One region of the Ruminococcus sp. OM04-4AA genome, then DNA from elsewhere that is predicted to be linked to it. Evidence: predicted binding sites of a transcription regulator. Region 1 holds the regulator's gene; each other region holds the start of a gene.
The links. Region 1 encodes LexA, which represses DNA repair genes until DNA is damaged. Its sites were predicted from a motif close to CNAACANNTGTTNG; they were not measured.
Positions count from the first base shown of each region.

Region 2: DXB52_RS06885 (Y-family DNA polymerase) is a predicted target of LexA. The motif match lies at 1,808-1,821, and genes of this name have one in related genera.
Region 3: DXB52_RS02935 (putative DNA modification/repair radical SAM protein) is a predicted target of LexA. The motif match lies at 7,723-7,736, and genes of this name have one in related genera.

Region 1 covers NZ_QTZH01000003.1:84,836-95,445, reverse strand. The annotation lists gene DXB52_RS02155 (LysM peptidoglycan-binding domain-containing protein) at 250-501, opposite strand; gene lexA (transcriptional repressor LexA) at 827-1,441, shown strand; gene rsfS (ribosome silencing factor) at 1,548-1,904, opposite strand; gene yqeK (bis(5'-nucleosyl)-tetraphosphatase (symmetrical) YqeK) at 1,907-2,482, opposite strand; gene nadD (nicotinate-nucleotide adenylyltransferase) at 2,550-3,188, opposite strand; partial or broken gene yhbY (ribosome assembly RNA-binding protein YhbY) at 3,253-3,545, opposite strand; partial or broken gene obgE (GTPase ObgE) at 3,556-4,838, opposite strand; gene rpmA (50S ribosomal protein L27) at 5,036-5,320, opposite strand; gene DXB52_RS02115 (ribosomal-processing cysteine protease Prp) at 5,326-5,658, opposite strand; gene rplU (50S ribosomal protein L21) at 5,669-5,977, opposite strand; gene DXB52_RS02105 (CBS domain-containing protein) at 6,086-6,505, opposite strand; gene DXB52_RS02100 (aspartate kinase) at 6,528-7,847, opposite strand; gene ybaK (Cys-tRNA(Pro) deacylase) at 8,019-8,498, opposite strand; gene DXB52_RS02090 (ribonuclease E/G) at 8,543-9,739, opposite strand; gene DXB52_RS02085 (TIGR03936 family radical SAM-associated protein) at 9,750-10,463, opposite strand; gene DXB52_RS02080 (TIGR03960 family B12-binding radical SAM protein) at 10,447-10,610, opposite strand, start outside.
Region 2 covers NZ_QTZH01000016.1:53,194-63,803, reverse strand. The annotation lists gene DXB52_RS06900 (4'-phosphopantetheinyl transferase family protein) at 219-839, shown strand; gene DXB52_RS06895 (peptide deformylase) at 832-1,242, shown strand; gene cutA (divalent cation tolerance protein CutA) at 1,274-1,603, shown strand; gene DXB52_RS06885 (Y-family DNA polymerase) at 1,862-3,385, shown strand; gene DXB52_RS06880 (hypothetical protein) at 3,348-3,791, shown strand; gene DXB52_RS06875 (YlmC/YmxH family sporulation protein) at 3,932-4,186, shown strand; gene nrdR (transcriptional regulator NrdR) at 4,239-4,688, shown strand; gene truA (tRNA pseudouridine(38-40) synthase TruA) at 4,770-5,504, shown strand; gene DXB52_RS06860 (exodeoxyribonuclease III) at 5,594-6,346, shown strand; gene DXB52_RS06855 (CobW family GTP-binding protein) at 6,372-7,592, shown strand; gene DXB52_RS06850 (TIGR03943 family putative permease subunit) at 7,674-8,636, shown strand; gene DXB52_RS06845 (carbohydrate kinase family protein) at 8,686-9,645, shown strand; gene glnA (type I glutamate--ammonia ligase) at 9,760-10,610, shown strand, end outside.
Region 3 covers NZ_QTZH01000005.1:34,767-45,376, reverse strand. The annotation lists gene DXB52_RS02970 (alpha/beta hydrolase) at 1-284, opposite strand, end outside; partial or broken gene iadA (beta-aspartyl-peptidase) at 430-1,577, opposite strand; gene yfcC (putative basic amino acid antiporter YfcC) at 1,610-3,130, opposite strand; gene DXB52_RS16545 (hypothetical protein) at 3,272-3,583, opposite strand; gene DXB52_RS02950 (alcohol dehydrogenase catalytic domain-containing protein) at 3,553-4,305, opposite strand; gene DXB52_RS02945 (5'-nucleotidase) at 4,344-5,261, opposite strand; gene DXB52_RS02940 (TIGR03915 family putative DNA repair protein) at 5,414-6,181, opposite strand; gene DXB52_RS02935 (putative DNA modification/repair radical SAM protein) at 6,181-7,710, opposite strand; gene DXB52_RS02930 (class I SAM-dependent methyltransferase) at 7,891-8,487, opposite strand; gene DXB52_RS02925 (M48 family metallopeptidase) at 8,526-9,089, opposite strand; gene DXB52_RS02920 (hypothetical protein) at 9,392-9,931, opposite strand; gene DXB52_RS02915 (helix-turn-helix domain-containing protein) at 10,006-10,203, opposite strand; gene DXB52_RS02910 (hypothetical protein) at 10,384-10,610, opposite strand, start outside.

The sequences.
Region 1 (10,610 bases):
ATTAAAAGCTCCTTTATAGATTCAAATTTACTGAAAACCCCATATTTCTTATATATTTTAACATAAGTACTGTTTTTCGTCTATATCTTTTGGAAAAATCGGTATTTGTCGTATAGATTGATTTCTGTTAATAAAATCCGAAGAGACTATCTGCTGCTATTTAAAGCGCTATTTCTGGAAAGCAGATAGCAATCTTCTTCGGATTCAGGGAGTGTATATATCAATACATAGGGTGTATATTGATACCATTTATAATTTTTCGTAAGCGATCATCAGGTATTGACCTGCATGAATCGTATCTGAATCAAGATGATTCATCACCTTAAGTGCTTCTACATATTCGCTTACGGAGCCGTATCCGTCTGTAATTGTTTCTTCTGCAATGCTCCAAAGGCTGTCACCTGGTTCAATTAATCTGCTTGTGTAACAGATCTCAATAGCATCTGAAGTTCTCTGTTGATCTATTTCCTTTGCCGAAACTCGGAACATTCCAAAGTACATACAGCTGCAGAGAATAAAAGAATACTGCATATTACCAAACCAGAATGACGAATAACACCATGTTTCTTCTTTGAATTTACTGAATGATTTCCTGAATACTTTTTCATAATCCTCTTCCTCTCTTTTCGCTTACTGTATACTTATCTTCTGTTATTGCTATGTATCGAACATCTGTTCTTTTGTATTTTTATTATATCGTTCGAACAAATGTTTGTCAAGCATTTTACTTCATAAAACCGAACATATTTTCGCAACAAATGTTTGCTTTCTAAAAAATGCTGTGTTATTATGTTCTTATGATTATAGTAGATTCGGAGGGAACAATATGTCAGAAGGGAATATTACTCCTAAGCAAAAAGAGATTTTAGAATATATAAAAGACCAGATTTTAACAAGAGGCTTTCCGCCGGCAGTTCGTGAGATCTGTGAGGCTGTGAATTTAAAGTCTACCTCTTCCGTTCATTCGCATCTGGAGACGCTGGAAAAGAATGGTTACATAAGAAGAGACCCTACCAAGCCCCGTGCAATTGAGATTCTGGATGATAATTTCAACCTGACAAGAAGAGAGATGGTGAATATTCCGATCATAGGCCGTGTCGCTGCCGGCGAACCGCTTCTTGCAGAACAGAATATTGAAGATTATTTTCCTATTCCTGTAGAATATATGCCAAACAAGCAGACATTTATGCTTCAGGTACAAGGTGAAAGTATGATCAATGCAGGAATTCTGAGTGGGGATTATGTTATTGTTGAGCAGACTCCATCTGCTGAAAATGGGGAACAGGTAGTTGCACTGATTGAAGATGGCGCTACAGTCAAGACTTTCTATCGTGAAGAAGGTATTATCCGCCTGCAGCCGGAAAATGATGCATATGATCCGATCATTCTTACAGATGTCACTATCCTGGGTAAGGTAATCGGTGTTATCCGTATGTATTAAATCTCATTACTGGATATAGGATTTTTAATTAGAACTCAAAGTATAAAAAACTGGCAGAGTGTAGTACTCCACTACTCTTCTGCCAGTTTTTTATAACTCTCATTATTTATGCTTCAAGATCTTCAACAGACACATGATGTCCATCTTTCCAGATTCTCTCCAAATTGTAGAACTGTCTGTTCTCTCTGTCAAATACATGTACAATAATATCACCAAAATCAAGCAACACCCATCTTCCGGATGCATTTCCTTCTCTCTGTACCAGAGAATATCCTGCTTTATGCAGTTCTTCCTCCACATTGTCCACAAGAGCATTCACCTGACTGTCACTGTTACCATTTACAATCAGGAAATAATCTGCAAGTACAGACACGCCTGAGATATCGATGATCTGGATATCTTCTCCTTTTTTATCACTGAGGGCTGTATATGCCAGCTTTGCCATTTCTTTTGACTGATTCATCATTATTCTCCTTTATCGCTATAATATTGATAAGTTTCAATGCTCATCGGATCTACCGGCTTACCATTCTTACGCAGATAATTAACCGTATTCCCTGCACAAAGACAGATTGCGTGGTCAATATCGACAAACACAGTTTCACGGATCTTTTGAAGACCAGGAATTATCTTTCTGTTCGGTTCGATATAATCAGCAATATAAATAATCTTCTCAAGCATTGTCATCTTCGGTCGTCCTGTTGTATGCCATGTAATTGCGCTTAAAACGCCTTTATCGATCACACCATACTCTTTCTCTGCGAAATATGCTCCCAGTTTCGCATGAACCAATGCAGGCATCTCAAGTTCTGATTGTGTAAGCAGAATACCGTGTTTTTGACATCTCTCAACCTGTTCCTGCACAGAACCATACTTTCCACAATCATGCAGGAGTCCTGCCATCATAGCATCATCGATATCTTCATGATAACGCATTGCAAGAGATGCTGCTGTATACATAACTCCGATTGTATGTTCAAAACGATCTTTTTTCAGCTTTTTTTCCAGTTGTTTTCTAATGTCAACGAAAGCTTCCTTCATAATCGTATTCTGTCTCCTCTCTGGTTACTGTTCACCGCCGTTTTGGCAGGTGCAGATAAAATATGCTTTAAATATATAGTTTCTTTTCTTTGATGTAATCCGCGACAACATCAGGCACCATATAACGCACGCTGAGCCCCTTTGCTGCCCTTTCTCTTATTGTAGTGGAGGAAATCTCTACCAACGGTGCGCGAAGCAGTTCTATATGCGCTCCGTATGCTTCCGTGAGATATCGTATCTGTCCCTTCATTGCTGAAGCATCTTTGTCGTCACGCATTGCTGCAAGAATCGTACAGGTCGTAAAAATTTTTCTGAAATCTTTCCACTCTTCAAAAGCAAACAGAGAATCCGCTCCGAGAATAAAATAAAATTCATCGTTTGGGTAGATCTCGTTAAAATGCCTCATTGTCTGATACGTATAAGAATGCTTCTTCGTATCCGCTTCTGAAAGATTCAATGAGAAATTCGGATTACTTTTTATTGCAAGACGAACCATCTCGATCCTGTGATGCATTGCTTCTTCTGTATCGAGTGTCTCTTTGTGTGGAGGATTTCCATTCGGTAAAAACCAGATCTCATCAAGCCCAAAATCTTCATAAGCAAACTCACCAAGAAGAAGATGTCCTATATGAATTGGTTCAAAGGTTCCGCCCATAATACCAATCTTCATTGTCTGTACCTGTTCCTTTTCTACTGTAAGAAACACGCTTTGCGAGTTTCTTATATTCAAATTCAGCTTCCGAATCATAAACTCAGAAGCTGAATAATAATTATTTTGGAAGCTGAATTTTCTTTTTATCGTCTTTTCCTTCTTTGTAAAGAACGATTTTCTTTCCGATCACCTGAACAACCTGAGACTGTGTTCTCTCTGCAAGTGTCTCTGCGATTTCTCTCGGATCATCCATGCAGTTCTTCAGAACACTGATCTTGATCAGCTCACGTGCTTCCAGTGCCTCGGCAATTGCTCCGTAAGTCCCGGATTCATGCTTGCTTTTCCAACCTGGAAAATCGGATCCATTGTCATTGCAAGTCCTTTTAAATAGGCTCTTTGTTTTGTAGTCATAATATTCTCCTTATTTATAATAGTCAAACTGAAGTCCATACATTCTAACTGTATCACCTTCCTGGATACCTGCTTTTTCAAGATCTGCCAAAATACCAGAATCTTTTAAGAACTTTTGGAAGAATGCAAATCCCTTCTCTGAATCAAGATTCGTATATCCAAGCATTTTCTCAATCTTCGGACCTTCAACTACATACATTCCATCTGCCTGTTCTACCGTATAAGGAAGATCTTCATAGATCAGTTCATCATCCGGGAAGTATTCCTGCTCGAATACTACCGGTTTCTGATCCAGCTTCTGAAGCTCGTTACTTACGTAGTAGAGAAGATCGGAGATTCCTTTTCCTGTAGCTCCGGAGATAGGAAATACTTTGATTCCCTTTGGCTCAAATTCATCTTTCAAGCGCTGAACCGGATCATCTTCCGGATCATAGATCAGATCCGTCTTGTTTGCTGCGATTACCTGCGGACGTTCCGCAATTTCCGGATTGTAAGCAGCAAGCTCTGCATTGATCTTATGAATATCATCAACCGGATCTCTTCCTTCTGTTCCTGCTGCATCTACAACATGGATCATTAACTTTGTTCTCTCTATATGGCGAAGGAACTCATGTCCAAGCCTACACCTTCGGATGCACCCTCGATCAATCCAGGAATATCAGCCATAACAAATCCCTTTGCTCCATCCAGATCAACAACACCAAGATTCGGATTCAATGTTGTGAAATGATAGTTCGCAATTTTCGGTTCCGCATTTGTAACACGGGAAAGCAATGTAGATTTACCAACGTTCGGGAAACCGATCAGACCAACATCTGCGATTACCTTTAATTCCAGATTCACTTCCAGCTCTCTTGCCGGCTGTCCCGGCTGTGCATACTTCGGAACCTGCATGGTGGAAGTAGCAAAATGCTGATTTCCAAGTCCGCCTCTTCCGCCTTTTAAGACAACCTGACGTCTGTTCTCTCCGGACATATCAGCGATAACTTTTCCTGTAACAGATTCTTTAATTACTGTACCTTCCGGCACACGAAGAACAAGGTCTTTTCCGTCCTTACCGTGACAGCGGCGCTTTCCGCCCTGTTCCCCATCTTCGGCAGCAAATTTTCTCTTATGTCTGTAGTCAACAAGAGTATTCAGCCCTTCATCTACTTCGAAGATCAGGTCTCCGCCGTGTCCACCGTCTCCACCGTCCGGTCCGCCGTTTGGTACATACAGTTCTCTGCGGAAGCTGCAGTGACCGTCTCCGCCTTTACCGGAACGGATCAATATCTTAGCTCTGTCTGCAAACATATTATTCTCCTCTTAATTTGTATCAACAACTGTTTCTGTATCTTTATTCACATCATATATGCGTAAATTTCTTCATCATCTGACAATAAAAGATTTCTTTGAAAGAAAAAGCCTCAGACCTTAAAAAACGTCTGAGGCTTCCTTTTGCCATGTATGCGAGTGAAAAGATTCCGTCGGAACTTTCCAGCCAAAACTGATTACTCAGCTACTGGATAGATAGAAACCTGTTTCTTATCTCTTCCTTTTCTTTCAAATCTTACTACACCGTCTACAAGTGCAAACAGAGTGTCATCTCCACCGCGTCCTACGTTAAGTCCTGGATGGATCTTTGTTCCACGCTGTCTGTAAAGAATGTTACCAGCTTTTACAAACTGTCCGTCTGCTCTTTTAGCGCCCAGTCTCTTTGCCTCGGAGTCACGACCGTTCTTTGTAGAACCAACTCCTTTTTTATGAGCGAAAAACTGAAGATTCATTTTCATCATGGTAATTACACCTCCTTGAAAATTATGTCGATATATTTCTCGTAGTCATTGCTGTCTTCTATCTCTTCCAGACCAAGAATCATGGAATCCAGCAATAATGTGGCATCATGTGATGGTATTCCGTCAAAACGGAACTCAATACTTCCGGTATCTTCATCCGAAACGCAGCTTGTCTCATCATCTGTAAAACGCTCAATCGAATTCAGCGCATTGATCACGAGAGCGGATACTCCGGCACAGACAATGTCTTCACCGGCCTCTGCATATCCCGCATGACCCTCCATATCAAACCCAGCATATTCCTGCCGTTCGGTCTTATAAATGGTTACCTTAATCATCAGAAACAGATTAAGCGTTGATCTTTTCGATCTTTACTTCTGTGTACTGCTGTCTGTGACCGTTTTTCTTATGGTATCCAGATTTTCTCTTATACTTGTAAACGATAACTTTCTTAGCTTTACCGTCACCGATTACAGAAGCTGTAACTGTTGCACCTTCAACTGTCGGGTTACCAACAACCATCTTGTCGTTGTTAACTGCAAGTACCTGGTCAAATGTATAAGTCTCACCAGCTTCTACCCCAAGTTTCTCTACTCTAATGATATCGCCTTCAGCTACTTTGTACTGTTTACCACCTGTTGCTATAATCGCGTACATATGGCACCTCCTATTATCATTACTCGCCAACTATGGTGTCTGAAATCAGAACTTAAATACCTCGTTGTGCGGCATACTCATATATATTAACTTGCGAATTTAGATTTGTCAATAGGGTTCATCTAATTTTTTTATTTTTTCATAACAGTATTCAATAATACTTTTTCTTGTTATGATTCCAATGAATTTCTTCTGGTCATCCACAACCGGAACAAAATTCTGATTCATCGCTTTCTGAAGAAGATCCTCCATATCAGCATCTGCCGATACAGCCTCATAATCTGCTTTTCTTGGAAAATCCTGGATAAAAATTGTCTCTGCCTCTTTCAGATTCAGATTCGTATACTTCTTGATTCCCCAGAGGATATCTCCTTCTGTCATTGTTCCGACATATTCCCCTGCCTTATTCAGCATTGGAATTGATGCATATTTATGAAATTCCATTGTTTCCAAAACCTGACGTAATGTACTGTAATCATAAATAAAAGCGACCTCGCTCTTCGGTTTCAGAAAAAATAAGATATTCATCTCTTTTCAGCCTTTCTTGGTTTTAAATCTGTGTCAATACAAAAATCTCATACAATGCCTTGATCGCATTTTTAAAATCATCATGACGTACACCAACGATGATATTAAGCTCACTGGATCCCTGGTCGATCATCTTGACATTAATGTGTGCGTGAGCAAGTGCAGAGAAGATTCTTCCTGCCGTACCTCTTGTAGACTTCATTCCACGACCCACAATTGCGATCAGTGCAAGATCGGACTCAAGTTCAATGTGATCTGGATCTACAGCTTTGTGAATACCTGCAAGAATCTGCTGTTCTTTTTCTTCAAACGCATCCTTGTGGACAAAAATTGTCATTGTATCAATTCCAGATGGCATATGCTCGATAGAAACACCATTATCTTCAAATACCTGAAGTACTTTACGACAGAAACCAACTTCTGAGTTCATCATCGCTTTTTCAATTGTGATCGCAGCGAATCCATCTGTTCCGGCGATTCCTGTAATTGTGTACTTCGGCTGACAGCATGTTGCTTCTACGATAAGTGTTCCTTTGTCCTCCGGAGCATTTGTATTACGGATATTGATCGGGATTCCTGCTCTTCTTACCGGGAAGATTGCATCTTCATGAAGGACACTTGCGCCCATGTAAGAAAGCTCACGAAGCTCTTTATATGTAATTGTCTCAATTGATTTTGATCCTTTTACGATTCTTGGATCTGCAATCAGGAATCCTGATACATCAGTCCAGTTCTCATAAAGATCTGCATTGACTGCACGAGCTACAAGAGAACCTGTGATATCAGAACCACCTCTTGAAAATGTAACTACACGTCCTTCCTCTGTTGCTCCGTAGAATCCCGGGATAACAGCATTCTTAGCCTTTTCAAGTCGTGCAGACATAATTTCATTTGTGATCTCGGACTGGAAATCTCCATTCTCGTCAAAACGAACAACCTCTGCTGCATCAATAAATTCAAATCCAAGATATGCAGCCATAATCTTACCATTCAGGAATTCTCCTCTGGATGCTGCATAGTTGCTTCCAGCTTTTTCTGCAAAGTTCTTGCGGATCACTTCAAAATCCTCATCCAGGGAGAACTTCAAACCGAGTCCATTAATAATTTCCTGATATCTATCTTTAATTGCTGCAAGCTTCTCTGTGAAATCTTCACCGTTCTCAGCAGCTGCATAGCAGCCATAGAGCATATCTGTTACCTTTGTATCAGCTGAAAAACGCTTTCCCGGAGCAGACGGTACAACATATCTTCTGGATTCTTCTGCACGGATAATATTTCCAACTTTTTTAAACTGTTCTGCGCTCGCAAGAGAACTTCCGCCGAACTTTACTACTTTCTTCATTCTCGCTATTCCTCCAATGTAATTCTGCGTTGCTGTTTCGAGTTTCCCGTGAACAGTAACAATACTGCTTTCTGCATTATCGGTTCATTATTATACAGTGTTCCACAGTTCTTGTAAACTTTTAAATAAGAAAACTTATAGGAATTTCTTATAAACATTAATAATCATCAATCAAAACGTGATCTCTCCATATTCCGCCCGTGCAGCCTTTTTCAGATCATCCGGTTTCAATTTGATCTGCATTCCAATCTTCCCGCCACTTACATAAATGTATTCCTGATGCTGTGCACTGGAATCGATCACAGTCGGAAATTGCTTCTTCATTCCGATTGCCGTACAGCCACCACGCACATAACCGGTCACCGCAGTAATATCCTTCACATGGAGCATTTCTACTGATTTTTCCCCAACTGACTTCGCAGCCTTTTTCAGATCAAGTTCCGCCGCGATCGGAATAACAAACACATAATGTCCGCCTGTTTTTCCAACTGTCACAAGCGTCTTATATACCTGTTCATGCGGAAGACCGATTTTATCTGCTGTTGTGATTCCATCGACAAATTCATCACACTCATAGGTTTCATATTCATATGGGATCTTGTTCCTGTCCAAGATTCTCATTGCATTTGTTTTTAGTTCTTTCTTACTCATTATATTAGCATCTCCTCTGTTGTCTCTGCCTGCAAATGCATCTGCTATTCCATCTCTCTTACTGCTTCATGCAGCGGCTTACGCACTTTCTTTCTCGTCACCTCAGCAAGTCCAAGTGCTGTAATATCAACTAATGTTGTTTGGATCGGATCTTTTGAGAGAAAATATCGGAATTCTTTTAATAAAACTTCCTCGTTCTTCTCCTCATCCTGATTTATAAAATCGATCAGAATAATTCCAGACAGATTTCGAAGACGTATCTGTCTGGCTGTTTCCTTCGCTGCTTCCAGATTCATCTTCAATGTAGACTCATCATCACCCTTTTTACGGACGTTTTTCCCGGAATTTACGTCTATCACGGTAAGTGCCTCTGTCACCTGGATCACCAGATATCCTCCATGTTTCAGCCAGACTCTTTCTGACAAGGCATGTTCAACCGCTGTTTCTGTACTATAAATCTTTCCAAGTGGATAACCACTGTCATCATGGAAATGGACCAGTTCCAGATTCTCCGGCATTTCTTTCTTGAAATAACTACAAATCTTTTCATAGATTTCTTTATCATTCACAAGAATTTCTTCCATGCCATCCATATAGACATTTTTCAGATCTGTAATATAGGACGGCGGAGCAGATTTCAGGCATGAGAAACACACTCTGGAAGCAGCATATTTTAAAAGATGTTCATATTCCGCTTTCAGCTGTTCAATCTCTGTAAGAACATCCTCGAATGCAGCATCTTTCGCATTTGTTCTGATAATAAGACCATACTGATCATTCTGATATTCCTGAAGGCGCTCCTTATAGGCTTCTCTGTCCTTTTTCGCAATTTTGGAAGACACACCGATTCTTGTGTTCCCATGCGTCAAAACAGCATATCTGCCTGTCAGGCTGAGATTTCCGGTCACAGTCGGCACCTTTGTCTTTACAGCTTCCCTGCTGATCTGAACTACCAGTTCATCACCGATGCAAAGTGGCTTCTTCCCAATCTTATGCGTAAAAAATGCATTCTGTGCATCTCTTAAATCAAAATAACAATTAACGCCCGGCTCAATCTCAAGAAAAGCGGCTCCTATATTCTGTACAATATTCTGCACTTTGGCGACATATATATCGCCAATCTGATGCACCTTTTCCTGTTCGTCGGACTTTGTACAGTGAATCTCAGCAATCTGATCCTCTTCCAGAAAAAAGGTCCACACATGATTTTCTTTTTTCTCTATCAAAACTTTTCGTTTCATCTGTTTCTTCTCATTCCTCATCGCCTGTCATATCAACACCCATTGCCTCTAATGGAATCAGGGATCCATCTTCACTGCGATCTGTATACATTTCCAGTCTGTGATGCTGGAATTTCACGCTGTCCGGTTCAATTCCAAGAAACTGACAAAATGCTTCCATCACAAGATCCGGTTTCAGATTCTCTACACTTCCTGCTGCCACTTTCAGGTAAACAGAATCGCCTCGCAGTTCCCATGCATAGATCAATGGTTTAATGTCAACTTCCTTCTCGCTTCGTTTTGTCTGCTTTACGATTCGGATCTCCGGCTGTTCCATAAATTCTGAAAATCGTTCTTTCCAACCCTCCGGAAATGCTCCCTTTCTCACAGATGTCAGATAATCTGCTCCTGCAAGGATTGTCATTCCGGTCATCTTCTTCTCCTCAGCAATTCTACGGATGCTTACGATCTCGATTCCTTCAATCTGACATGCTTCATTCATCCTTCTCACAGCATCTGCACTGTTGACAGCTTCCGTCAATTCAATATCAAAATATTCTCCGTCACTTGTTAGTCCGATTCCAAGCGGGTTAGCAAATGACATAATCATATGCGGACTATATCCTCCTGAAAATGCAATCGGAATATCCGCGCGACGCATCACTTTCTGGAAGAAACGCATCACATCAAGATGTCCGATGAATCGGAGAGAACCATATTTTCTAAATTTAATTCTTGCCTTCATAACAGACACCTCCTCCAAATTTCGCTGCGCCACATCCGGAACACTGCATACGGCAGTTCGGAGTTACTTTTTCTTCCATTGCACGATCCCATTCTCTGCGCAGGAACTTTCTTGTCACACCGATATCGATGAAATCCCACGGGAACA
Region 2 (10,610 bases), on a different contig from region 1:
GTGTTGGTTTTGACTGTATGTAGTTTTGAAGGTACATGGAATATAGACAGGAATGAGAAGCAGTGCGAAAGCGCTGTTTTTTTTCTTGCAAAAAAATCAAATTTCTTGACAAAGAAAAGATTTTGCTATATGTATATATCAGATGAGGATTGTGTGTTTCGCGGCAAAAATGCCGGTGACATTCTTGACAAAAGTATATAGAAAAGATGAGATAATAAATGATCAAGGGAAGAATCATAATAGCTGATATAGAAAAAATATCATGCAATAAAGAGTGGATTCTCTCACAGATAGCACAAAGATATGTTGAAAAGTATCAGAAGCATAAGAGAGAAACGGATAAAAAACAGGAGCTGATAGCGGGATATCTTTTAAAAGAGTATTTAGGTGTAGAAAATGATGCTCAGCTTGTAATAAGTAAAAATGGGAAGCCGATGCTTGTGGATGCAAGAAAACATTTTAACCTGTCACATAGCGGTAAATATGTAGTTCTAGCGATTGCTGATCAGGAAGTGGGCATTGATATTGAACGTGTGCGTCCGTATCACGAAGCTACAGCGAAGAAGATATTTTCGAATGAAATACAAAATGCAATGTCTGAACTTTGCGGGGAGGAAAAAGACCGGATATTTACTCAATTATGGACAGAACTAGAAGCGAAGCTGAAAGTAAAAGGCATTGGATTTAGCAAAGAATGGGAAAATGAAAAAGTAAAGGAATATTTTATTGAGACAAGATGTATAGATGAATATTATGTAAGCTTAGCAACAGAAGAAAAAATTTCTGTAGAAATAGAATGGTTTACAGGGAATGGAAAGGAAGTAAAAAAGTATGATTAAGCCTATTATGAGAGACATATTTTTCTTAAATCAAAAATCAGAACCGGCGACAGAAGCGGATAAACAGATAGCAATCGATCTGTTAGATACATTGAAAGCAAATGAAGCAGGATGTGTAGGTATGGCAGCAAATATGATTGGAGCAAAAAAGAGAATCATTGCAGTGAATATGGGGATGTTTAATATTGCTATGTTTAATCCGAAAATCGTGAAGCACACAGGCGTTTATGAGACGGAAGAGGGGTGTCTGTCATTAGATGGAGTGCGAAGCTGCAGACGTTATCAGGAAATAGAAGTTGAATATCAGGATATGAATTTCAAGAAGAAAAAAGAGAAATACAGCGGATGGACAGCCCAGATCATTCAGCATGAAATAGATCATTGCGACGGGATTTTGATATAAATTTTATTTGTGCATTGAGGAGGTGCATCGCATGGATTTCAAGTATTGCAAATTAGAAATCTTTATTCCGGAAACACATATTTCGCAGCTACAGAAAGCATTACAGTCAGTAGATGCCGGTCATATAGGCAATTATGATTCATGTATGTCATGTTCACAGCTTACCAGTTACTGGAGACCGTTAGGCGGGACATCTCCTTATATTGGAAATGTAGGTGAAATCAGTTGTGAACCTGAAGTAAAAGTTGAGGTAACTGTATTTACAGAGAAAGTGGATGAAACTATTCAGGCAATCAAAGAGGTACATCCATATGAGGAACCGGTAATCAATGCATTGCCGATTTATCGGACAAGTTTTTAAGGGAAAATGAAGTCTTACGATCAGACAGAAAGGAGGTTTGATCGTAAGGCTTCTTTTGTTGAAAAACTACAGGAAACAGATGGTTTATCTTTTTCTCGTTGCGGTATCAAGGAAACAAGTATTTCTCATCAATCTGAGTTGCCCGTTCACAACAAAATGCACAAATATGCATCGCAAAATATGTTGAAAATCCTACTTGAAAGACGAACATGTGTTCTATATAATAGAGACATCAACGAAAGGAAAGGGGAATATGCCATGAAAGAACGCACCTATATTGCAATTGACCTGAAATCTTTTTACGCTTCTGTGGAATGTGTGGAACGAGATCTGGATCCGTTGGAGGTGAATCTTGTCGTGGCAGATGTGACCCGTACAGAGAAGACTATCTGCCTGGCGGTATCTCCAGTGCTGAAGTCTTATGGGATTCCGGGAAGAGCCCGCTTGTTTGAAGTTGTACAGAAAGTAGCGGAAGTGAATGAGGCGAGACGGTATCGAAGTCCGGGTGGGAAATTTCAGGGAAGTTCGTCTGACCAGCGTGAATTAAGGAAACACCCGGAGCTGGCATTGGATTACGTGACAGCGCCACCAAGGATGGCTCTTTATATGGAATACAGCCGCAGGATTTATGCAATCTATCTGAAATATATTGCGCCGGAAGACATACATGTTTATTCCATAGATGAAGTGTTTCTTGATGTAACTTCCTATCTGAAAACTTACGGACTCACGTCGGAAGAACTGGCGAGGAAGATGATTCGGGAGGTACTTCATGAGACTGGAATCACAGCGACTGCCGGGATTGGGACGAATCTGTATCTTGCAAAGATTGCAATGGATATTATGGCGAAACATGTCGAACCTGATGAAGATGGAGTGAGAATTGCGAAGTTGAATGAACGAAGCTATCGAGAACAACTTTGGAATCATAGACCATTGACAGATTTCTGGCGCGTAGGAAGAGGGTATGCGAAGAAGCTGGAGGAGAATGGTCTGTATACAATGGGGGATATTGCCCGCTGTTCAATGGGGAGCGCACAGGAGTTTTACAATGAAGAACTATTGTATCGTTTATTTGGCGTGAATGCAGAACTCCTGATTGACCATGCATGGGGCTGGGAGCCGTGTACGATGGAGGCAATTAAGAATTACAAGCCTTCATCGAACAGTGTCGGTTCCGGTCAGGTATTGCAGTGTCCGTATTCTTATGAAAAGGCAGGCCTCATTGTTCGGGAGATGACAGAATTACTGGTATTGGATCTGGTTGAAAAAGGGCTTGTGACTAACCAGATTGTACTGACAGTAGGATACGATATTGAAAATCTGAAACAATCAGAATTTCAGAAGAATTACCGAGGTGAGATAAAGACAGACCGTTATGGGAGAAAGATTCCGAAGCATGCACATGGAACAATGAATTTGGAAGAGCATACGTCTTCCACGCGAAAAATTGTGGATGCAACGGTAGAACTGTATCAAAGGATTGTGGATACCAAACTGCTTGTACGCAGGATATCACTGGCGGCGAATCATGTGATACAGGAATGTGAGATTGCAGAGACGGACTCGTATGAACAGATGGATCTTTTTACAGATTATCAAGCGAAGGAAGAACAAAATCAGCGGGAAAAAGAAGAACGGGAGCGTGAGAGAAGCATGCAGCAGGCAGTCCTTGAACTCAAGAAGAAATTTGGAAAGAATGCAGTGCTGAAGGGAATGAATCTGCAGGAAGGAGCGACAACTATTGAGAGAAACAGACAGATCGGCGGACACAAAGCATAAATATGATGATATTTTAGATTGTCCACATCACGTATCTTCTGTTCATCCACCAATGCCGTTGATGGACAGAGCGGCACAGTTCGCTCCGTTCTCAGCATTGACCGGATACGAAGAGGTCGTGAAGGAAGAAGCAAGACTTACAGAACAGAGAGTAGAACTGGATGAGGAGGAACTGGAACGGTTAGATCAAAGTTTACAATATCTTAAGAAACGCTTACAGGACGAGAGGGAAACAAATCCGGATGTGAAGATTACGTATTTCTGTGCAGACCAGAAGAAGGAAGGTGGTCAATATCGAACTGTTCAGGGGAAGGTGAGAAGAATCAGACAATATGAAAAAGCGGTCGAGTTGGAAGACAGGACAGCAATTCCAATCAAAGATATCGTGCAAATTTTAGTGTTGTAAATAAATAAGAAATTTATTCAAGCTTATATAAATAATATGTTCCAAGCTGGTATGTTCATGTGAGTTTTATTATACAACAGATTCTGATTTCATGCATAGAATAGTTAAGAGAAAGTATCGGCAATCATGGAATAATGCCTATGAGATTCTGTGAATTAAAAGAAAAAGAGGTAGTGAACATCTGTAATGGAAAATGTCTTGGAGGTGTAGTAGATCTGCAGATAAATGAATGCTCCGGTGCGATAGAAGCATTGATTGTTCCGGGACCGGGAAAGTTCTGTGGATTCTTTGGAACGGATAGCGAATATGTGATACCATTTGCATGTATAAAGAAGATTGGACCGGATATTATTCTTGTGGAAATTAAAGAAGAAAAGTTTTTGCAAAAATATTAGACATTGTGTATAATGAAGGCAATAAGATACGTGGAAAGGCGGAGTGGATTATATGAAGTGTCCATATTGTGGCAATCCAGATACAAGAGTGATTGATTCCAGACCAGCAGAGGATAATAGTTCTATCAGAAGAAGACGTTCTTGCGATGAATGTGGCAAGCGTTTTACAACTTATGAAAAGGTAGAGACGATCCCACTGATTGTAATTAAGAAAGATAATAACCGTGAACAGTATGAAAGAGCGAAGATAGAGAATGGAGTTCTGAATGCATGCTACAAGCGTCCGGTTCCGGCTGAAGAGATTCAAAAGACAATTGATGCGATTGAACTGTCAATTTTTAATCGTGAAGAGAAAGAAATCCCAAGCAGTGAGATTGGTGAAATTGTTATGGAGAATCTGAAAGCATTGGATCCGGTTGCATATGTCAGATTTGCATCTGTCTACAGAGAGTTTAAAGATGCGAATACATTCATGGATGAATTGAAGAAATTTCTAAAATAATAAAAATCGGTTATACTCTATTCGTGAGTATAACCGATTTCAATCTTTCGGAGAATGTTAGTATATTACACGGGGGCGAGAATGAGAACTTATAAATTAACAATTGCTTATGACGGAACTGCATATCAGGGATGGCAGAGACAGGCAAACACAGAGAATACTTTGCAGGGAATTCTGGAGCGAACAATTTCGTCAGTGGCAGGATATCCAGTGGAGATTGATGGTTCAGGACGAACAGATGCAGGTGTTCATGCGAATGGACAGACTGCAACAGTAGTTCTTTCTGGTCAGGTGGAGGATGGATTTTTTACAGAAAAGATAAATTCAAGATTACCCGGAGATATTCGGATTTTAGATGCAGAGCTTATGAGGAATGGATTTCATGCGAGAAAAAGTGCGGTCGGAAAAAGATACATTTATCAGCTTGATCTGGCAGAGAAAGCAGATGTATTCACGAGACGATATACATATCATTTTCCGCAGCAATTGGATTTAGATGCGATGAGAAAGGCAGCACAATTGTTGATTGGCACGTATGAGTTTGCCGGCTATACGGATAAAAAGGATGAAAAGTCCACAAAAAGAACAATTTATGCTATAATGATTTGCGGACAAGGAAGCAAAGTCAGTATTCAATATGAAGGAACAGGATTTCTTTACCATATGGTAAGGATTTTGACAGGAACTTTGCTGGAAGTTGGAACCGGAGCACGAAGCATAGAGAGTGTGAAGGAACCTTTGAAATCAAAAGATAGAAGTCAGGCTGGATTTTTAGCACCTGCAAGAGGTTTATTCCTTGATGAGGTGTATTATTGATTCGGTTATGGAAAGTTGCTGATTATTCACAGAAAAGTTGGCTAATGGTCGGTGAACAGCAACACTCTTGAAAGGGAGGATGCAGCAGATTGAAATTAATATCATGGAATGTAAATGGTATTCGTGCCTGTGTACAGAAAGGATTTCTTGAGTTCTTTCATGAGGCAGATGCGGATATCTTCTGTATTCAAGAGACGAAGATGCAGGAAGGACAGCTAAATCTGGAATTAGAAGGCTATCATCAGTATTGGAATTATGCTGTGAAGAAGGGGTATTCCGGAACAGCCGTGTTTACAAAGAAAGAACCATTGTCGGTGAGTTACGGAATCGGTATTGAGGAGCATGACCGGGAAGGACGTGTGATCACCTGTGAATTTGAAGAGTTTTATTTCGTTACAGTGTATACACCGAATTCTCAGAATGGGCTGGCAAGGTTAGATTACAGAATGAAGTGGGAGGATGACTTCCGTACTTATCTGAAGAAGTTAGAAGAGACAAAACCGGTGATTGTGACCGGAGATATGAATGTAGCGCACAAAGAGATTGATCTTAAGAATCCGAAGACCAACCGTAAGAATGCAGGATTTACGGATGAGGAAAGACAGAAGTTTACTGAACTTCTGGATGCCGGATTTATTGATACATTCCGGTACTTTTATCCGGAGCAGACAGGAATCTATTCCTGGTGGTCTTATCGTTTCAGTGCCAGAGCGAAGAATGCAGGCTGGCGTATAGACTACTTCTGTGTCTCGGAAAGTTTAAAGGACAGACTGGACGATGCGAAGATACTTACAGATATTATGGGATCAGATCATTGCCCGGTTGAATTGGATTTGAAATAAATGATAGAAAAAGGAGAAGAGAAAAATGACAAAGATTGACATTATTTCAGGATTTCTTGGAGCAGGAAAGACAACTTTAATTAAGAAGCTTCTTTCCGACGCATACAAGGGAGAACAGGTTGTACTGATCGAGAATGAATTTGGAGAGATCGGTATTGATGGTGGATTTTTGAAGGAAGCAGGAATTGAGATTCGTGAGATGAATTCAGGATGTATCTGTTGTTCACTGGTTGGAGATTTTGGAAAATCTCTTCATGAGGTCGTAGATACTTATCATCCGGATCGTATTCTGATCGAGCCATCAGGAGTTGGAAAGCTTTCTGATGTAATCAAGGCTGTACAGGATGTTCAGGGTGAAATCGATGCAGAGCTCAATAGCTTTACAACAGTTGTAGATGTAACAAAGTGCAAGATTTACCGTAAGAACTTTGGCGAATTTTTCAGCAACCAGATTGAATATGCAGGTGCAGTTATTTTAAGCCGTACAGATAAAGCAAAACCGGAGAAGATTCAGGAAAGTGTTGCACTGTTAAGAGAACTGAATGAAAAAGCTCCAATCATCACAACACCGATCGAGCAGCTTCCGGGCGAGAAGATTCTTGAAACAATGGAATCAAGCAAATCTCTTGAAGATGAGTTACTCGCAGAAGTAGCCAAGGAAGCACATGATCATGAACATCATCACCACCACGATCACGAAGAGTGCGATCACGAGCATCATCACCACGACCATGAAGAACATGATCATGAGCATCACCATCACGACCATGAAGAACATGATCATGAGCATCACCATCACGATCATGAAGAGTGTGAGCACGAGCATCATCACCACGATCATGAAGAGTGTGAGCACGAGCATCATCACCATGATCATGAAGAGCATGAGCACCATCATCATGATGGAGAGTGCAGCTGCGGCTGTGGACACCATCATCACCACGATCATGAGGGTCATCATCATGCAGATGAGGTATTCACAAGCTGGGGTAAAGAGACAATTCATACTTATACAAAGGATGAGGTCAGTGCAATTCTGAAGACTCTTGAAGAGGATGGCTCTTACGGAAATGTACTCCGTGCAAAAGGAATGGTAGCAGGAGCAGATGGAGAGTGGATTTACTTTGATATGGTTCCGGAGGAGCATGAAGTAAGAACAGGAGCACCGGAATACACAGGAAGAATCTGTGTGATCGGAGCTGAGCTTAACGAAGACAAGCTTGCAGAATTATTTAAGCTGAAATAAAAAGGATAAGCAAAGCAGTACCCCATAGGGGGCTGCGTAGCATTATGTAATAACAGATGTCTTCTGCGAAAAGGAGACGGAATGGAGATAGATATGATGAAAGAGCCAGATGTTATGGTTTATCTGATGACAGGTTTTCTGGACAGTGGTAAAACTCAGTTCCTGAATTTTACACTATCTCAGGATTACTTTCAGATTGATGGAAAGACACTTCTGATTCTCTGCGAAGAGGGGGAAGAACAGTATGATCCAATGGAAATGCTGAAGTATGGTGTCGTTATTGAGACTGTAGAAGATAAAGAAGATCTGACAGAAGAATGGCTGGAAGAGATGAATAAGAAGCATGAGCCGGAACGTGTTGTTATTGAATATAATGGTATGTGGCAGGTGAGTGAATTTGAGAAGATGAAGCTTCCGGCAGGCTGGGCTATCGAGCAGAAGATTACAACAGTAGATGCGAGTACATTCCAGATGTATCTGACAAACTTAAAACCACTGTTTGTCGAGATGGTAAAGGGAGCTGAACTTGTGCTGTTTAATCGTTGTGAAGATAAGAAACCGTTGGCAGGATACCGCAGAAGTGTTAAGGTTGTAAGTCCTCAGGCAGAAGTAATCTTTGAGGATGAGAACGGTGAGGTAGACAATATCTTTGAAGACGAAGTACCGTATGATCTCAAAGCACCTGTGATTGAGATTCCAAGAGAAGATTATGGTATCTGGTATATTGATATGCAGGAGCATCCGGAGCGCTATAAAGGAAAAGTTGTAGAATTTGTTGCAAAGGTTATGAAACCGAAAGCATTTCCGTCTAAGGTATTCTATCCGGGACGTATGGCAATGACTTGCTGTGCAGATGATACATCTTTCCTTGGATATGTTTGCAGAAGCGCTTATGCGCCGAAGCTGAATGCAGGAGACTGGGTAAAAATTCGTGCAAAAGTGTGTTATGCGAATCTGTCTGTATATGGCGGAGAAGGACCGGTGCTTGAGGCAGAGAATATTGAGCCTGCAGAACCAATTGAAGAGTTAGTATATTTTAATTAAGACAAGCAATAAGACAAAGTAATAGGACAAGAAATAGGAGGAGAACTTCATGGCAAAGAAATATGATGTAATCGCATTAGGAGAGCTTCTGATTGATTTTACAATGAATGGACAAAGCGAACAGGGAAACAATATGTTTGAGGCTTGCCCGGGAGGTGCACCGTGTAATGTGCTGGCGCTTCTGAACAAGATGGGAAAGAAGACAGCATTTATAGGAAAAGTTGGAAAAGATCAGTTCGGAACGTTATTAAGAGATACGATTACGGAAGCCGGAATCGATGCCTCCAATCTGATGGTTGATGAAAATGTGAATACAACACTTGCGTTTGTACATACATTCCCAGATGGAGACAGAGAGTTCTCATTTTACCGTAATCCGGGAGCAGATATGATGCTTACAGCAGATGAAGTGAATCCAGAAGTGGTAAAAGATACAAAAGTCTTTCATTTCGGAACACTTTCTATGACACATGAAGGTGTGCGTGAAGCAACAAAGAAAGCGGTAGAAACAGCAAAAGCAAATGGTTGCCTTGTATCCTTTGATCCAAATCTAAGACCGCCGCTGTGGAGTTCTCTTGATCTTGCAAAAGAGCAGATGGAGTATGGATTTGGAAAATGTGATATCCTGAAGATCTCTGATAATGAAATTCAGTTTGTATCCGGTAAGGAAGACTATGATGAGGGAATCGCATATCTGCAGGAGACATACAATATTCCGCTGATTCTTCTGACTATGGGAAAAGACGGAAGCAGAGCTTATTACAAAGGCATGCGCGTAGAGAGACCAGGATTTTCAGTGAAAGCAATTGAGACAACCGGTGCAGGAGATACTTTCTGTGGAAGTTCTTTGAATTATCTGGTTGATCATGATTTTGAGAATCTGACAGAGGAACAGTTAGGAGAGATGCTGACATTTGCGAATGCGGCAGCAGCACTTGTAACAACAAAGAAGGGTGCGATCAAAGCAATGCCTGTAAAAGAAGAAGTTCTTGAACTGATTCAGAAATAATTGACAAGAAAACAGTCAATCATTATAATGTAACACAGAAACAAGGGCGTTTCCAACTTAGGTGGAGAACGCCCTTTTATCGTATCAGTTTATGATAAAGGAGGTCGAAAAATAATGCATAACTATACAAGAGATGATATTTTTCACATAGTAGAGGAAGAAGATGTCGCTTTCATCAGATTGCAGTTTACAGATATTTTTGGAACGATGAAAAATATGGCGGTAACAGTAGGACAGCTTGAAAAAGCATTGGATAACCGCTGTATGTTTGATGTTTCTTCCTTGGAAGGGGTTGCAGATGAGGAAGAATCAGATATGTACTTGTATCCGGATTTGAGTACATTTGAAATCTTTCCATGGAGACCACAGCAGGGAAAAGTTGCAAGACTGATCTGTGATGTGTATAAAAAGGACGGAACACCGTATGAAGGCGATCCACGTTATGTACTCAGAAAGGCTGTTGCGGAGGCGAAAGAGATGGGATATACGATGAATGTCGGTCCGGAATGCGAGTTCTTTCTTTTCCATACAGATGATGACGGTAGACCGACAACAGTAACTCACGAGCAGGGTGGATATTTTGATGTAGGGCCGTTGGATCTTGGAGAAAATGCGAGAAGAGATATGATCTTAACATTAGAAGATATGGGGTTTGAGATTATTTCCTCACATCATGAGATTGCGCCGGCGCAACATGAAATCGACTTTCACTACGATAAGGCGATGATTACAGCAGATAATCTGATGACATTTAAGATGGTTGTCAAGACAATCGCAAAACGACACGGTCTGCACGCGACATTTATGCCAAAGCCGAAGAGTGAGACTTATGGGTCAGGAATGCACATTAATTTGTCTTTATATAAAAACGATGGAACAAATGCACTTTATAACGCAGAGGATGAGAACGGACTCAGCCAGGAAGGATATTATTTTATTGGTGGCTTGATGAAACATATGAAGGC
Region 3 (10,610 bases), on a different contig from region 1:
TTATCAATACTTTCTGTAACCCAGCCGCCGCCATGGATGAACAAAAGCAATTTTTTATCCTGAATATCGTGCTTCTTTTCTTCACTTTCTCGAAAGCTTTTCTCGCTTGGAAAAAATATTCGAATCGGAACTGCATGACTTCCGTTATATATTTTCTCGTCTACTTTCTTATAAAAAATCTTCATTGGATCCAGTCGTTTTAAATCCGCCATATGACGAAATGCTTCCACTTCTACTCCATCAAAAGATAATGCTTTCAAAATTTTCTTTGCTGTCTGATTGATCAATAGTACATTCTCCTTATATCCGTTCTTATGTCTGTAAAAGACTACGAGTCCATTATATCATAAAGTGCTCTGAAAAATAAATTTAATGTTGAAAAAAGCACCAGCCAACTGAATGACCGATGCTTCTGACATCAAGTTACCTTTATTTTTTATAAAGTGTATTGCCTTTTGCAATTACTTCAACAAGATGAAGTTCCTGATCCAAGATACAAAGATCTGCATCATAGCCCTCTTCAATCTTACCTTTTCCTTTGAGACGAAGAATCTCTGCCGGGTTAGATGTGATCGTAGAAATAGCTATTTCTAAAGGAATCTCTGCCTTAAATACACATTCTTTTACTTCTTTGAGAAGACAGCTGGACTGTCCAACGCCCATTCCAAGGAATTCACCGTCACTGCTGTACATAGGAAGGCTTCCCTGTCCATCAGAAGAAATTGTCATACGATCAGGATTTACTCCTGCATCCAACATACGTTTGATACCATTACATACACGTACCTCATCACAGATTGTCTCCCAATAGTCAATATCTTCATTTCCCGTAAAATCTACTGCTCCGCCCTTTAAAGCGTACTCAATCGACTTACAGAAAAGCATCTCATTTCGATTGATATGTGTTGGAAGTATTTGAGAAGCCGGTATTTCTGTCTCATCTACCACTCGTTCAATAAGATCTAAGCATCTCGGACTGTCGCCAAGATGAACATTTACAATACCAGCTTTCCCGGAAAGAACGCCACCAAGTCTTGTATCAGCAACGACACGTGCAAATTCCTCAAAAGTTGGCTGTGAAGAACGATGATCTGAAATCGCGATTTCTCCTGTTCCAACAATTTCCTGAATCATCATAATGTCTTTTACAATACTGTCCGTCAATGTGCGGACCGGAATCTGGTAACTGCCTGTATAGCAGTATGCAGACATTCCCTGCTCATTCAAGCCTTTTGTTTTTGCAACCAGTGCACACATATCACGACCGATTCCATCTGTTCCAAGGCAGCCAACAACTGTTGTTACTCCAACTTCGTAAGTCCTTCTATAGTTGCTTCCGGAGTACGGTTGGCGAATCCACCTTCGCCACCGCCTCCGAGTACATGAACATGACTATCAATGAATCCCGGAGTAAGAATTAAATCATTTCCGTCAATCACTTCTGCGTCAGAAAGAATACCATCTGCAGATATAGAACCTGCTTCTGCAATGTTCACAATCTTGTCATTGATCGTCAATACATCTTTTTTCCCCAGATGCTGTGGGGCATAAACATCAATATTCTGAATTAATTTCATCTTAAATCACTTTCAATTATCAAATGCCTGTTTTAGAATCCAATTCCGACAGCGATCAGAACTGTAATAATTGCACCAATCATCAATACGCCGAGGAATTTCCACATGAACTTGATCCAGTTAGACCACTCGATCTTAGCAATTGCAAGAGATCCGATCAGACATCCTGATGTAGGAACAATCAGGTTTGTAAATGCATCACCAAGCTGGAATGCAACTACAGCTGTCTGACGTGATACACCTAACAGGTCTGACAGTGGAGCCATGATCGGCATTGTGATCGCAGCCTGTCCTGTTCCGGATACAACGAAGAAGTTGAATACGGATTGGAACAGATACATAAGTACTGCTGCAACTGCTCCGGATACTCCTGACAGTGCATTTGAAATATTATACATAATTGTGTTGATAACTGTAGGTGTAGTCGGATCAGATCCGCCAAGAACCTGCATGATACCCTGAGCCATAGCAACAACAAGTGCTGCACCGATCAGATCTTTTGCCCCGTCTTTGAAAGAAGTTGCAATATCATTCAATCTCATATCGTTCAGCTTAAAGATAACTCCGATCACACCGGAAACAATTCCCATAATAAAGAACTGTGTTGCAATCTCTGGCATGTAGTATCCCTGAGTCATAACTCCCCAAATTACCCATACTACTGTAGCAGCCAGTGTCAGAAGAACTAAAATGTGTCCCAGGCCAAAGGAATGTCCTTCGTCAATACCTGTTTTTTCGTTCTGTTCACGGAAATATGCGTCAGTCTTATATGCAATTGAGATTGTCGGAGTCTTTTTAATCTTTGACGCATAGAACATCGTCATTCCACAGCCAAGAGCTGTAAATACAACCCACATTACCATACGGAATCCTGCTCCGGAGAATACGTCAATTCCTGCAATACCCTGTGCAATACCTACAGAGAACGGATTCATCCAGGATGAACCGAAACCGATCTGTGTTGCAACATAAGTAACAAGAACTGAGATAACGGAGTCATATCCAACTGCTACAAATAATGGACAAAGAATCATAGTAAATGGAAGTGCTTCTTCTCCCATTCCAAAAACTGCTCCACCAAGAGAAAACAGTACGAAAAGTACTGGAATCAGCAATTTTTCGGCTCCCTTTGCTTTACGGATCAATCCAATCAATCCGGATTCAATCGCTCCTGTACGGATCATGATACCAAATGCACCACCTACTACCATAAGGAATGCGATAATCTCGATTGCAGAACTGCTTACGATTCCGTTATACATATAGTTGAAGAATCCTGTTCCACCATCTCCACTAAAGAGTGCTACTCCTTCTGTTACTACGTTTCCTGCATCATCTGTCAGATACTGGAAACTTCCGTCTTTGATTACTGTACGGGTTTTCTCAACACCATTAATCATGTACGAAATATCCTGTGTTTCGTAAAATCCCTTTGGTACAAGGAAAGTCAGAAGTGCAGCGACAACAACTACCAGAAAGATAATAATGTAAGTGTCAGGCACTTGAAATCCCTTGTTAAAAGACTTTAACCCTTTTCCTTCTTTTTTGCTCATTTTTGAGTCTCCTCCCACATTTTTTGATATACCATGTTAGTGTACCATAGAATGCCGGAAAAGTAACTAAAAATTTATATATTATATCAATTTTTTTGTCATTTTTTGTATTTTTATACATTTTAACCGCAAACAAATCTGTCAACATTCAACAGCTACTTTTATAACACCATCCCTCCTATTCTCGAAGAGATCATATGCCGCTTCAATTTCACTGAGAGTATAGGTATGCGTGATAAGTGGTTCTGTATTGATTTTTCCTTCAGCAATCAGTTTCAATGTTTCTTCACAGTCACATCCGTCTACTCCACCGGTTTTGAAGATGAGATTCTTGCCATACATGTCTGGAAGTGGTAAGCTTTGCGCTTTATCATAAAGTGCAACAACTGTCACAATAGCATTCGGTCTTGCGCATTCCCAGGCTAAACGAAATGTAGACTCTGCACCTGCAATTTCCAGGACAACATCTGCACCGCCGTGGTCACTTGTATTCTTAACAAAAGTCTCACATTCTTTCGGAGAATAGTAAGTACATCTGGGTAATGTTCATTGATAAAATGTATACGTTCCTCATCTTTTTCACACATAATAATGTGTTTCGGATGCTTTAGCACAACACATAGTAATGTGCAGATACCCGTCGGTCCTGCACCGATGATCAGTACAGTGTCGTCTTCTGTAATCTCTGAAATACGAGTTGCCCAATAACCAGTAGCCAGAACATCTCCAACGAATAATGCCTGTCGATCTGTAACTCCATCCGGAATCTTATTTAACCCCTGATCTGCAAATGGTACACGCACATATTCAGCCTGACCGCCATCGATACGACACCCAAGAGCCCATCCGCCATTCTGATCCGTACAGTTATTGACATACCCTTTTTTACAGAAATAACATTCACCACAAAATGTCTCGACATTTACCGTTACTCTGTCTCCCGGCTTCACATGAGTTACAGCTTCGCCAACTTCTTCAACAATTCCAACCATCTCATGACCAACTGTAATTCCCGGAACTGCACGAGGAACGCTTCCATGCTTAATATGTAAATCACTGGAACAGATACTGGCAAGTGTAACCTTTACAATCGCATCTCTTTCATGCATAATCACCGGTTTAGGTTTTTCTGTTAATTCAAATTTTCCTTTTGAAACATATGTATATGTCTGCATTGTTTTCCCCATCACCTTCAAAATAATATAGCCGTTGCTTATTCTTTCGGATTATCTCCATCCCTATAAGGCACTGTGGCCGCCGGAACAACCGCTGAAGCCGGTTCGGTATGTATATCCTGGTCATCAAAAAAGATATGTGCTCCAAATGCTGCAAGTACTTCTGTCTTACTGACACCGCCTAAGAAGAACGCTTCATTGATTGATACACCCCAGTTGCGAAGTGTTTTGACTGCGCGTTCATGCGCTGGAGCATTTCTTGATGTGACAAGTGCTGTTCGGATTGGCTGAATCTCTTTTTCTTTAAACATCTGCTGTACATAAGACAGTTTTGTCAGGAAGTTTGCAAAAGGACCTTTCGCCATTGGTGTGTTCGCATTTGCCTTCTCATGTTCTTCAAATGCCTGTATTCCGTTCTTCTGAAAAATCTTTTCAGATTCAGCAGAAAATAGTACTGCATCTCCATCAAAAGCAATACGGATCTGATTAATCTTTTGCTTCGGATCAGCATGCGCATCACCTGTAAGAATACGGCCTGCTGCAATCCCATCATTGATTGCAGACTGAACATCAACAGAATTTGCTGACAAAAATAAGTCTGTCTTAAAAGCCTTTAGATAAGGAGCTATCTCGGCACCACTTGTCAAAGTCGCTCTTGTAATATCCAGTCCATAATACTGTATAGAATTAAAAATACGAAGACATGTGTTCGCATTATTCCGTGACATAATGATCACTTCCACCAGTCTTCCCAGTTCTGTGTTGTTTAATTCTAAGAATGCTTTGATCAATTGAAAAGCAGCACCCTTCTGAAGAATCTCATTCTCATGTGCTACCTGGTAAGCCTCATATGCTTCAACACCTTGTTCTTCGAATATTTTATTTTCCTGTTCGAGATTAAATAAAGCTCTCGAACTAATTCCTATTACAAGAGGTTTTGATAAATCATATGACATATATTATCGCCTCCGATCAAGAAAAAGAATCACCTATCAATCACATCTTTCCTACATTATACGTTTCAGTCTTATGAGATACAAGTGAAAACATATAAGAAAAGCTTATATCTTTGTTAAATCTTGATATAATATCAACATAACAGTTCCGTCTATTTTTTGAATTCTACTGCATGTTTTCTTTTCCATAGCGGAAATAAGTTTCGCTGACATACATAATTCTTTCGTTCATCTATCACAATCGCGTGAAAAAATGTCTTCCACATATCCGTATACTCATCTTTGTACTCTTCTGTCTTTCTTAATGTCTGAAATTCTTCATCTGTCATATAGCGAAGATAGTTCTCACCATCTTTTGGATGAACACAAGCTGTTTTACGATTATCATCTATGATCATCCACTGTTCTGAAGGCATGCGATTTGCAAAATGTCTGCCTACCAACATAATGACATCACTTTTCGGTTCTAGATGGCTGACATATACATTACTGGAATTCAACTTCTCAAATCGTGTAAACTCTCTAAAATGATGACTTTCATTGGATACTTTGCGACGTAATTCTAATATTCGCATCACATGCGGATTCGCATATTGCTTCAATGCATTGCCACCCATCGAAAACCCGACCCGAAGGAAATTATAAATTGCCTGCAGTGCATCTTCCTCCGCAGATAATGTTGCCAGATAAATATCCAGATATGCCTCATCAGAAATATCTCGTCGTATCGAACGAATCACTTTTTCTGCCTTGGAAGTATCTTGATCTACGTGAATATATTCATCAAATATCGTCTGCTGAAATATCGGTTCTTTCTTTAATTGTATCTGGTCGTGACCAATTTGTAAGGCTTCAGACCACGCATCATAGATGCAGGTCATAATATCCTCCAAACGATCTTTACAAGTAAAAACTTTCATTAGCATACTCCAAAATCTGTCAACGTCATCTGGGTGAATGACTCATTCGCATGTTGTGTATTCCAAATATCTTTCTTGTCTACACTAATTAGTTGTCGTGTAATATAAGATGTCTCAATAGGAGTATGGTACATCTGTTTCCCACCACAAGTGATAAAGTAATGTGCACGCTTCAGTACTACTCCCATCTTCTTCAGGCTTTCATAATCAAGTCTGCCGTAGCGTCTTGCATAAGTGATACGGCTTGCTGACTTCGGTCCGATTCCCGGAACTCGAAGCAGTGTAGCATAATTTGCTTTTTCTACTTCTATCGGGAACTGCTCCAAATGGCGAAGTGCCCAATCACACTTTGGATCAAGCATCTCATTGAAATTCGGCTGTTCCGAAGATAATAGTTCTCCTGCATGAAATCCATAAAAACGAAGAAGCCAGTCTGCCTGATACAACCTATGTTCACGCAAAAGCGGAGGTGGTGTTCCTATCTCCGGCAATACATTGTCTTCGTTCAAAGGAATGTATGCTGAATAAAAAACACGCTTCAAATCAAAGCCTTGATATAATGCCTGTGTTGTCTGCAATAATGTATAGTCACTCTCACCGGTCGCGCCAATGATCATCTGGGTACTCTGTCCGGCCGGAGCAAAACTACGTTTTAATTGCGACATATCACGTGGTGCTAATTGATTCGCATTTGCCCATGTTAAAGCATGATCCAATGTAGTATATCTTCTATAAGATTCTAATCGCTTCATCTCAGGATCTTGAGAGATTGCTGTATTATTCGTCTGAGTATCTAACCACTCAGAAAACTGCTTTTTCGAAGTATCTGAAAAAATCCCGGTATCTAAAAATTTATTTCCACCGCTACGCTCCATATATGCAGACTTTCCAATCGCCATCCTGTGAGATGCAATTGTGCTTTGGACTTTTCCCATCGGATTCAAAATATTCGGCATGGTCTTGTTCGGTGCCAATGTACGTAACCCTTCTTCTGTTGGCAATTCAAGATTGACACTAATACGATCCGCAAGATACCCCGCCGCTGCCAACAGTTCATCTGAGGCTCCCGGAATCGTCTTGATATGAACATACCCATTGAAATGATATTTCGTGCGAAGTAGCAATAATGTCTCGCACATCTTCTCCATTGTATAAGTCGGATTCTTTAAGATCCCGGAACTCAAAAACAGTCCCTCGATATAATTACGTTTATAGAATTCTACCGTAAGCTCACATATTTCTTCTGGCGTAAAAGTCGCCCGCTTCACATCATTACTTTTACGATTAATGCAATATTTACAATCATAAGCGCAGTGATTTGTCATTAAAATCTTAAGCAGAGAAATACATCTTCCGTCTGCTGCAAAACTATGACAAATCCCGCATGCCTCTGTATTGCCGAGCTCTCCTTTCTTTCCCCGCCGGCTGGATCCACTTGATGTACATGCCACATCATATTTTGCTGCATCAGCAAGAATCTGCAGCTTTTCCTGTGTTGTATAATTACTATTTCTAATATCTGTATTCATATTTTCATTATACAAACATTTGTTCGATAATGCAAGTGTTATTTCGAACAAATGTTTCCATGTAGTTCTTCAAATGTGCACCCTTTTTTCCATGTCTATTTGATAGATTTCTTTCAGTAAACGAACGGCGTCTTGATTGATTTTCAGTATTTGGTATTGTTAATACTAACAAAATTCTTCTTAAAGAACCTGAAAAATTAAAATTTTTTCTCTAACATCCTCACTTGAAAATAAATCCGAAGTGTTGATCTCATCATAAAAAATCAACTGTTCCTGTGTCATCAAGGCACTTACATATTCTTCTGACGGATAATAGAAAAATAATAATATCTCTCTCGGATTTTCATAATAAGATTCATAGATTTTTGCTAAAACAGACTGCAAAATTTCTACTGAAAAGGGATTAAAAAAATAACAGCAATCTACATCCGTTGGAACTTCATAATTCTCTGCACTACATAGCACAAACTCTGTGCGGGCACCAGATACTGCTAATTCTTTATTGTCTGCCGCACCTTTATAGATTCGTTCATCATATTCTACGCCTACCGCTTTGCATCTTGTTTGGTAGGACAGATAAAAACATACTCGTCCTTTTCCGGTTCCATAGTCGATCAGAGTATTATTTTTCCTAATTAGTCCGCTGTTTGCTAAACGTTCCAATACCATATAAGGCGTTGGCTCATATGGATATCTATACTGATCGGCGCGAGAATCATCTCGACCCGTTGTTTTTATCTTTAGAAGCTTATCCCATTGTGTTTCATTTTGATTCATTCCTTAATGCCTCCGTAAATTAATTTTCGTAAATCACTTTACCTTCCTGTCACCAAATACATGAGCTGACATCCCTCTTCTTTTAACCACTCAATAGATTCTTTGTAATCAGGAAGCACTTTCTCTACTTCTAACCAAAATGCTTTCGAGTGATTCATTTGCTTTCTATGGCACAATTCATGAACAACAACATAATCCAATATTTCCGACGGAGCTAACATTAACAGACAGTTGAAATTCAAGTTTCCTTTACTGCTGCAGCTTCCCCATCTGGTCTTCTGATTTCTGATAGTTATATTTCCGTATGTAACCCCCATTATATTTGCAAAATATTCAACTCTCATTGGAATGACCTCAAGAGCCTTGTCTGTAAGCAACTTTATTTTCTCAGGAGTAAATTTATCTGTACTTTCCGATTCGAATCTTTTCTTTCGTGTCTTAATCTCTTCGATATGTTTGCTTATCCAGGCTTCCTTCTTCATAAGAATCTCTTCAATATCTTTCTCTGAAGCAAAATGCGGAGCTCTTACAGTGATACTCAAATCAGAATTCACCTGAATAGCTACAGTCTTTCTGTTTGATCTAATTATTTTAACATCCATAAGTCTTTCCTGTACCTGAATTTGTTAAGTGATTGATAAATAGTAAACGTTAGTATTATACCTCATGGGCGAAGGTTTGTCATTGAAATCTGTTGGAAGTAGACGTGGTAAATGTAGGCGAAAGAAACGATAACACCAAAAACATGTCCGGACGCACTGATGTTAATCAGTGTATCTAAGCCTGTCTTTTCAATGGTATTTCCGATGAATAGCTGGGCTGGCTTTTCATTGAGATTTCTTATGCTTTTTTCGTTGACATTTAATACTGTTCAATGTATCATATAATCAAGAAATGGGTTTTGTTACTGAGTAAGGTCATTTGACTGGAAAAGATTGCTCGTTTCTTTTTTTATTTTCATGATATCGTATAAGTAATATTTCCCATCTTCATCGTGTCTGACCAACATCGCAACATTAAAGACGTTGTATCTCTCTATTTCTCCATCATCACCAAATACCGGAAGAGCAAATCTTGAATCATATGAATACCAACCATATTTAGCATCTTTACTATGCTTCTCCTTACGATTATCTTCATAAACCTCGTTCGTTGCTATTTTAAGCAATTCCGGTAATCCCTGTGTGGCATTCGCTTTTGCTTTCGCATTTGCTCCTTTCAAAATCCGAGTATAATTTGAGTGCGTATACTCATCAGGAAGATCCGATCCAATATAAATCATCTTATTGCAATCTTCTATCTGATAGAATTCTCCTACATACTGGCGTAAATACTTTTCAACTTCTTCCCAATTAACTGCTCTTTTTCCCTTGAACAGAATATCGTGAATAAATACTGTTTTCTTTCCGTTCAAATCTTCGATAACATTTACTTTTCTCGCCAAGTTAACCTCCTAAACATTTACGTATTATAACGCATTGCGTTATGCTTATTGCAAAAAATATACAGAGGATACCTTTAATTATCTACTCTTTCGATTCGACATTCTATCTCTGCTCTATACTTTAATAAACGTAACAGATAATCCGGAAGTTCTCTTTTCTCCGCTTCCCAATCCTGAACTGTACGATACGGAATACCATAGTAATCGCTGAACTCACGTCTGTTCATTCCCATTTTTTCTCTTAATTCTTTTACTTCTTTCCCTCTGCTCATGATTTAACTCTCCTGCTTAAATAACGCATTGCGTTACTTAATAGTACCCGATATATGCTATGTTGTCAATCCACTATCCCCCACCTCTCATCATATTTTTTCCATATATTTTTATAAAACAGAAAAGGCAGACCCCAAGCCCTTGATTTTCAAGGCTTTCCTTCTATTCCTCTTTCGTATTCAAAAAAGATCCAACATATTATCCAGATATATCTTTTCTCTGACATGAATCTGATATTCCGGTTTAGTCATATAATACAGCAGAAATTCCAAAATCAATGCACTTCCAAGTCCTCGTCCTTCAATCTTAAAATTAGAAAATCCCATTGGCATATAAATATCTTGGATATCAGTCACACTAATAAACCCAGGGTTCTCCATTGCTTTGGAGAAAAGATAGCCTTCTC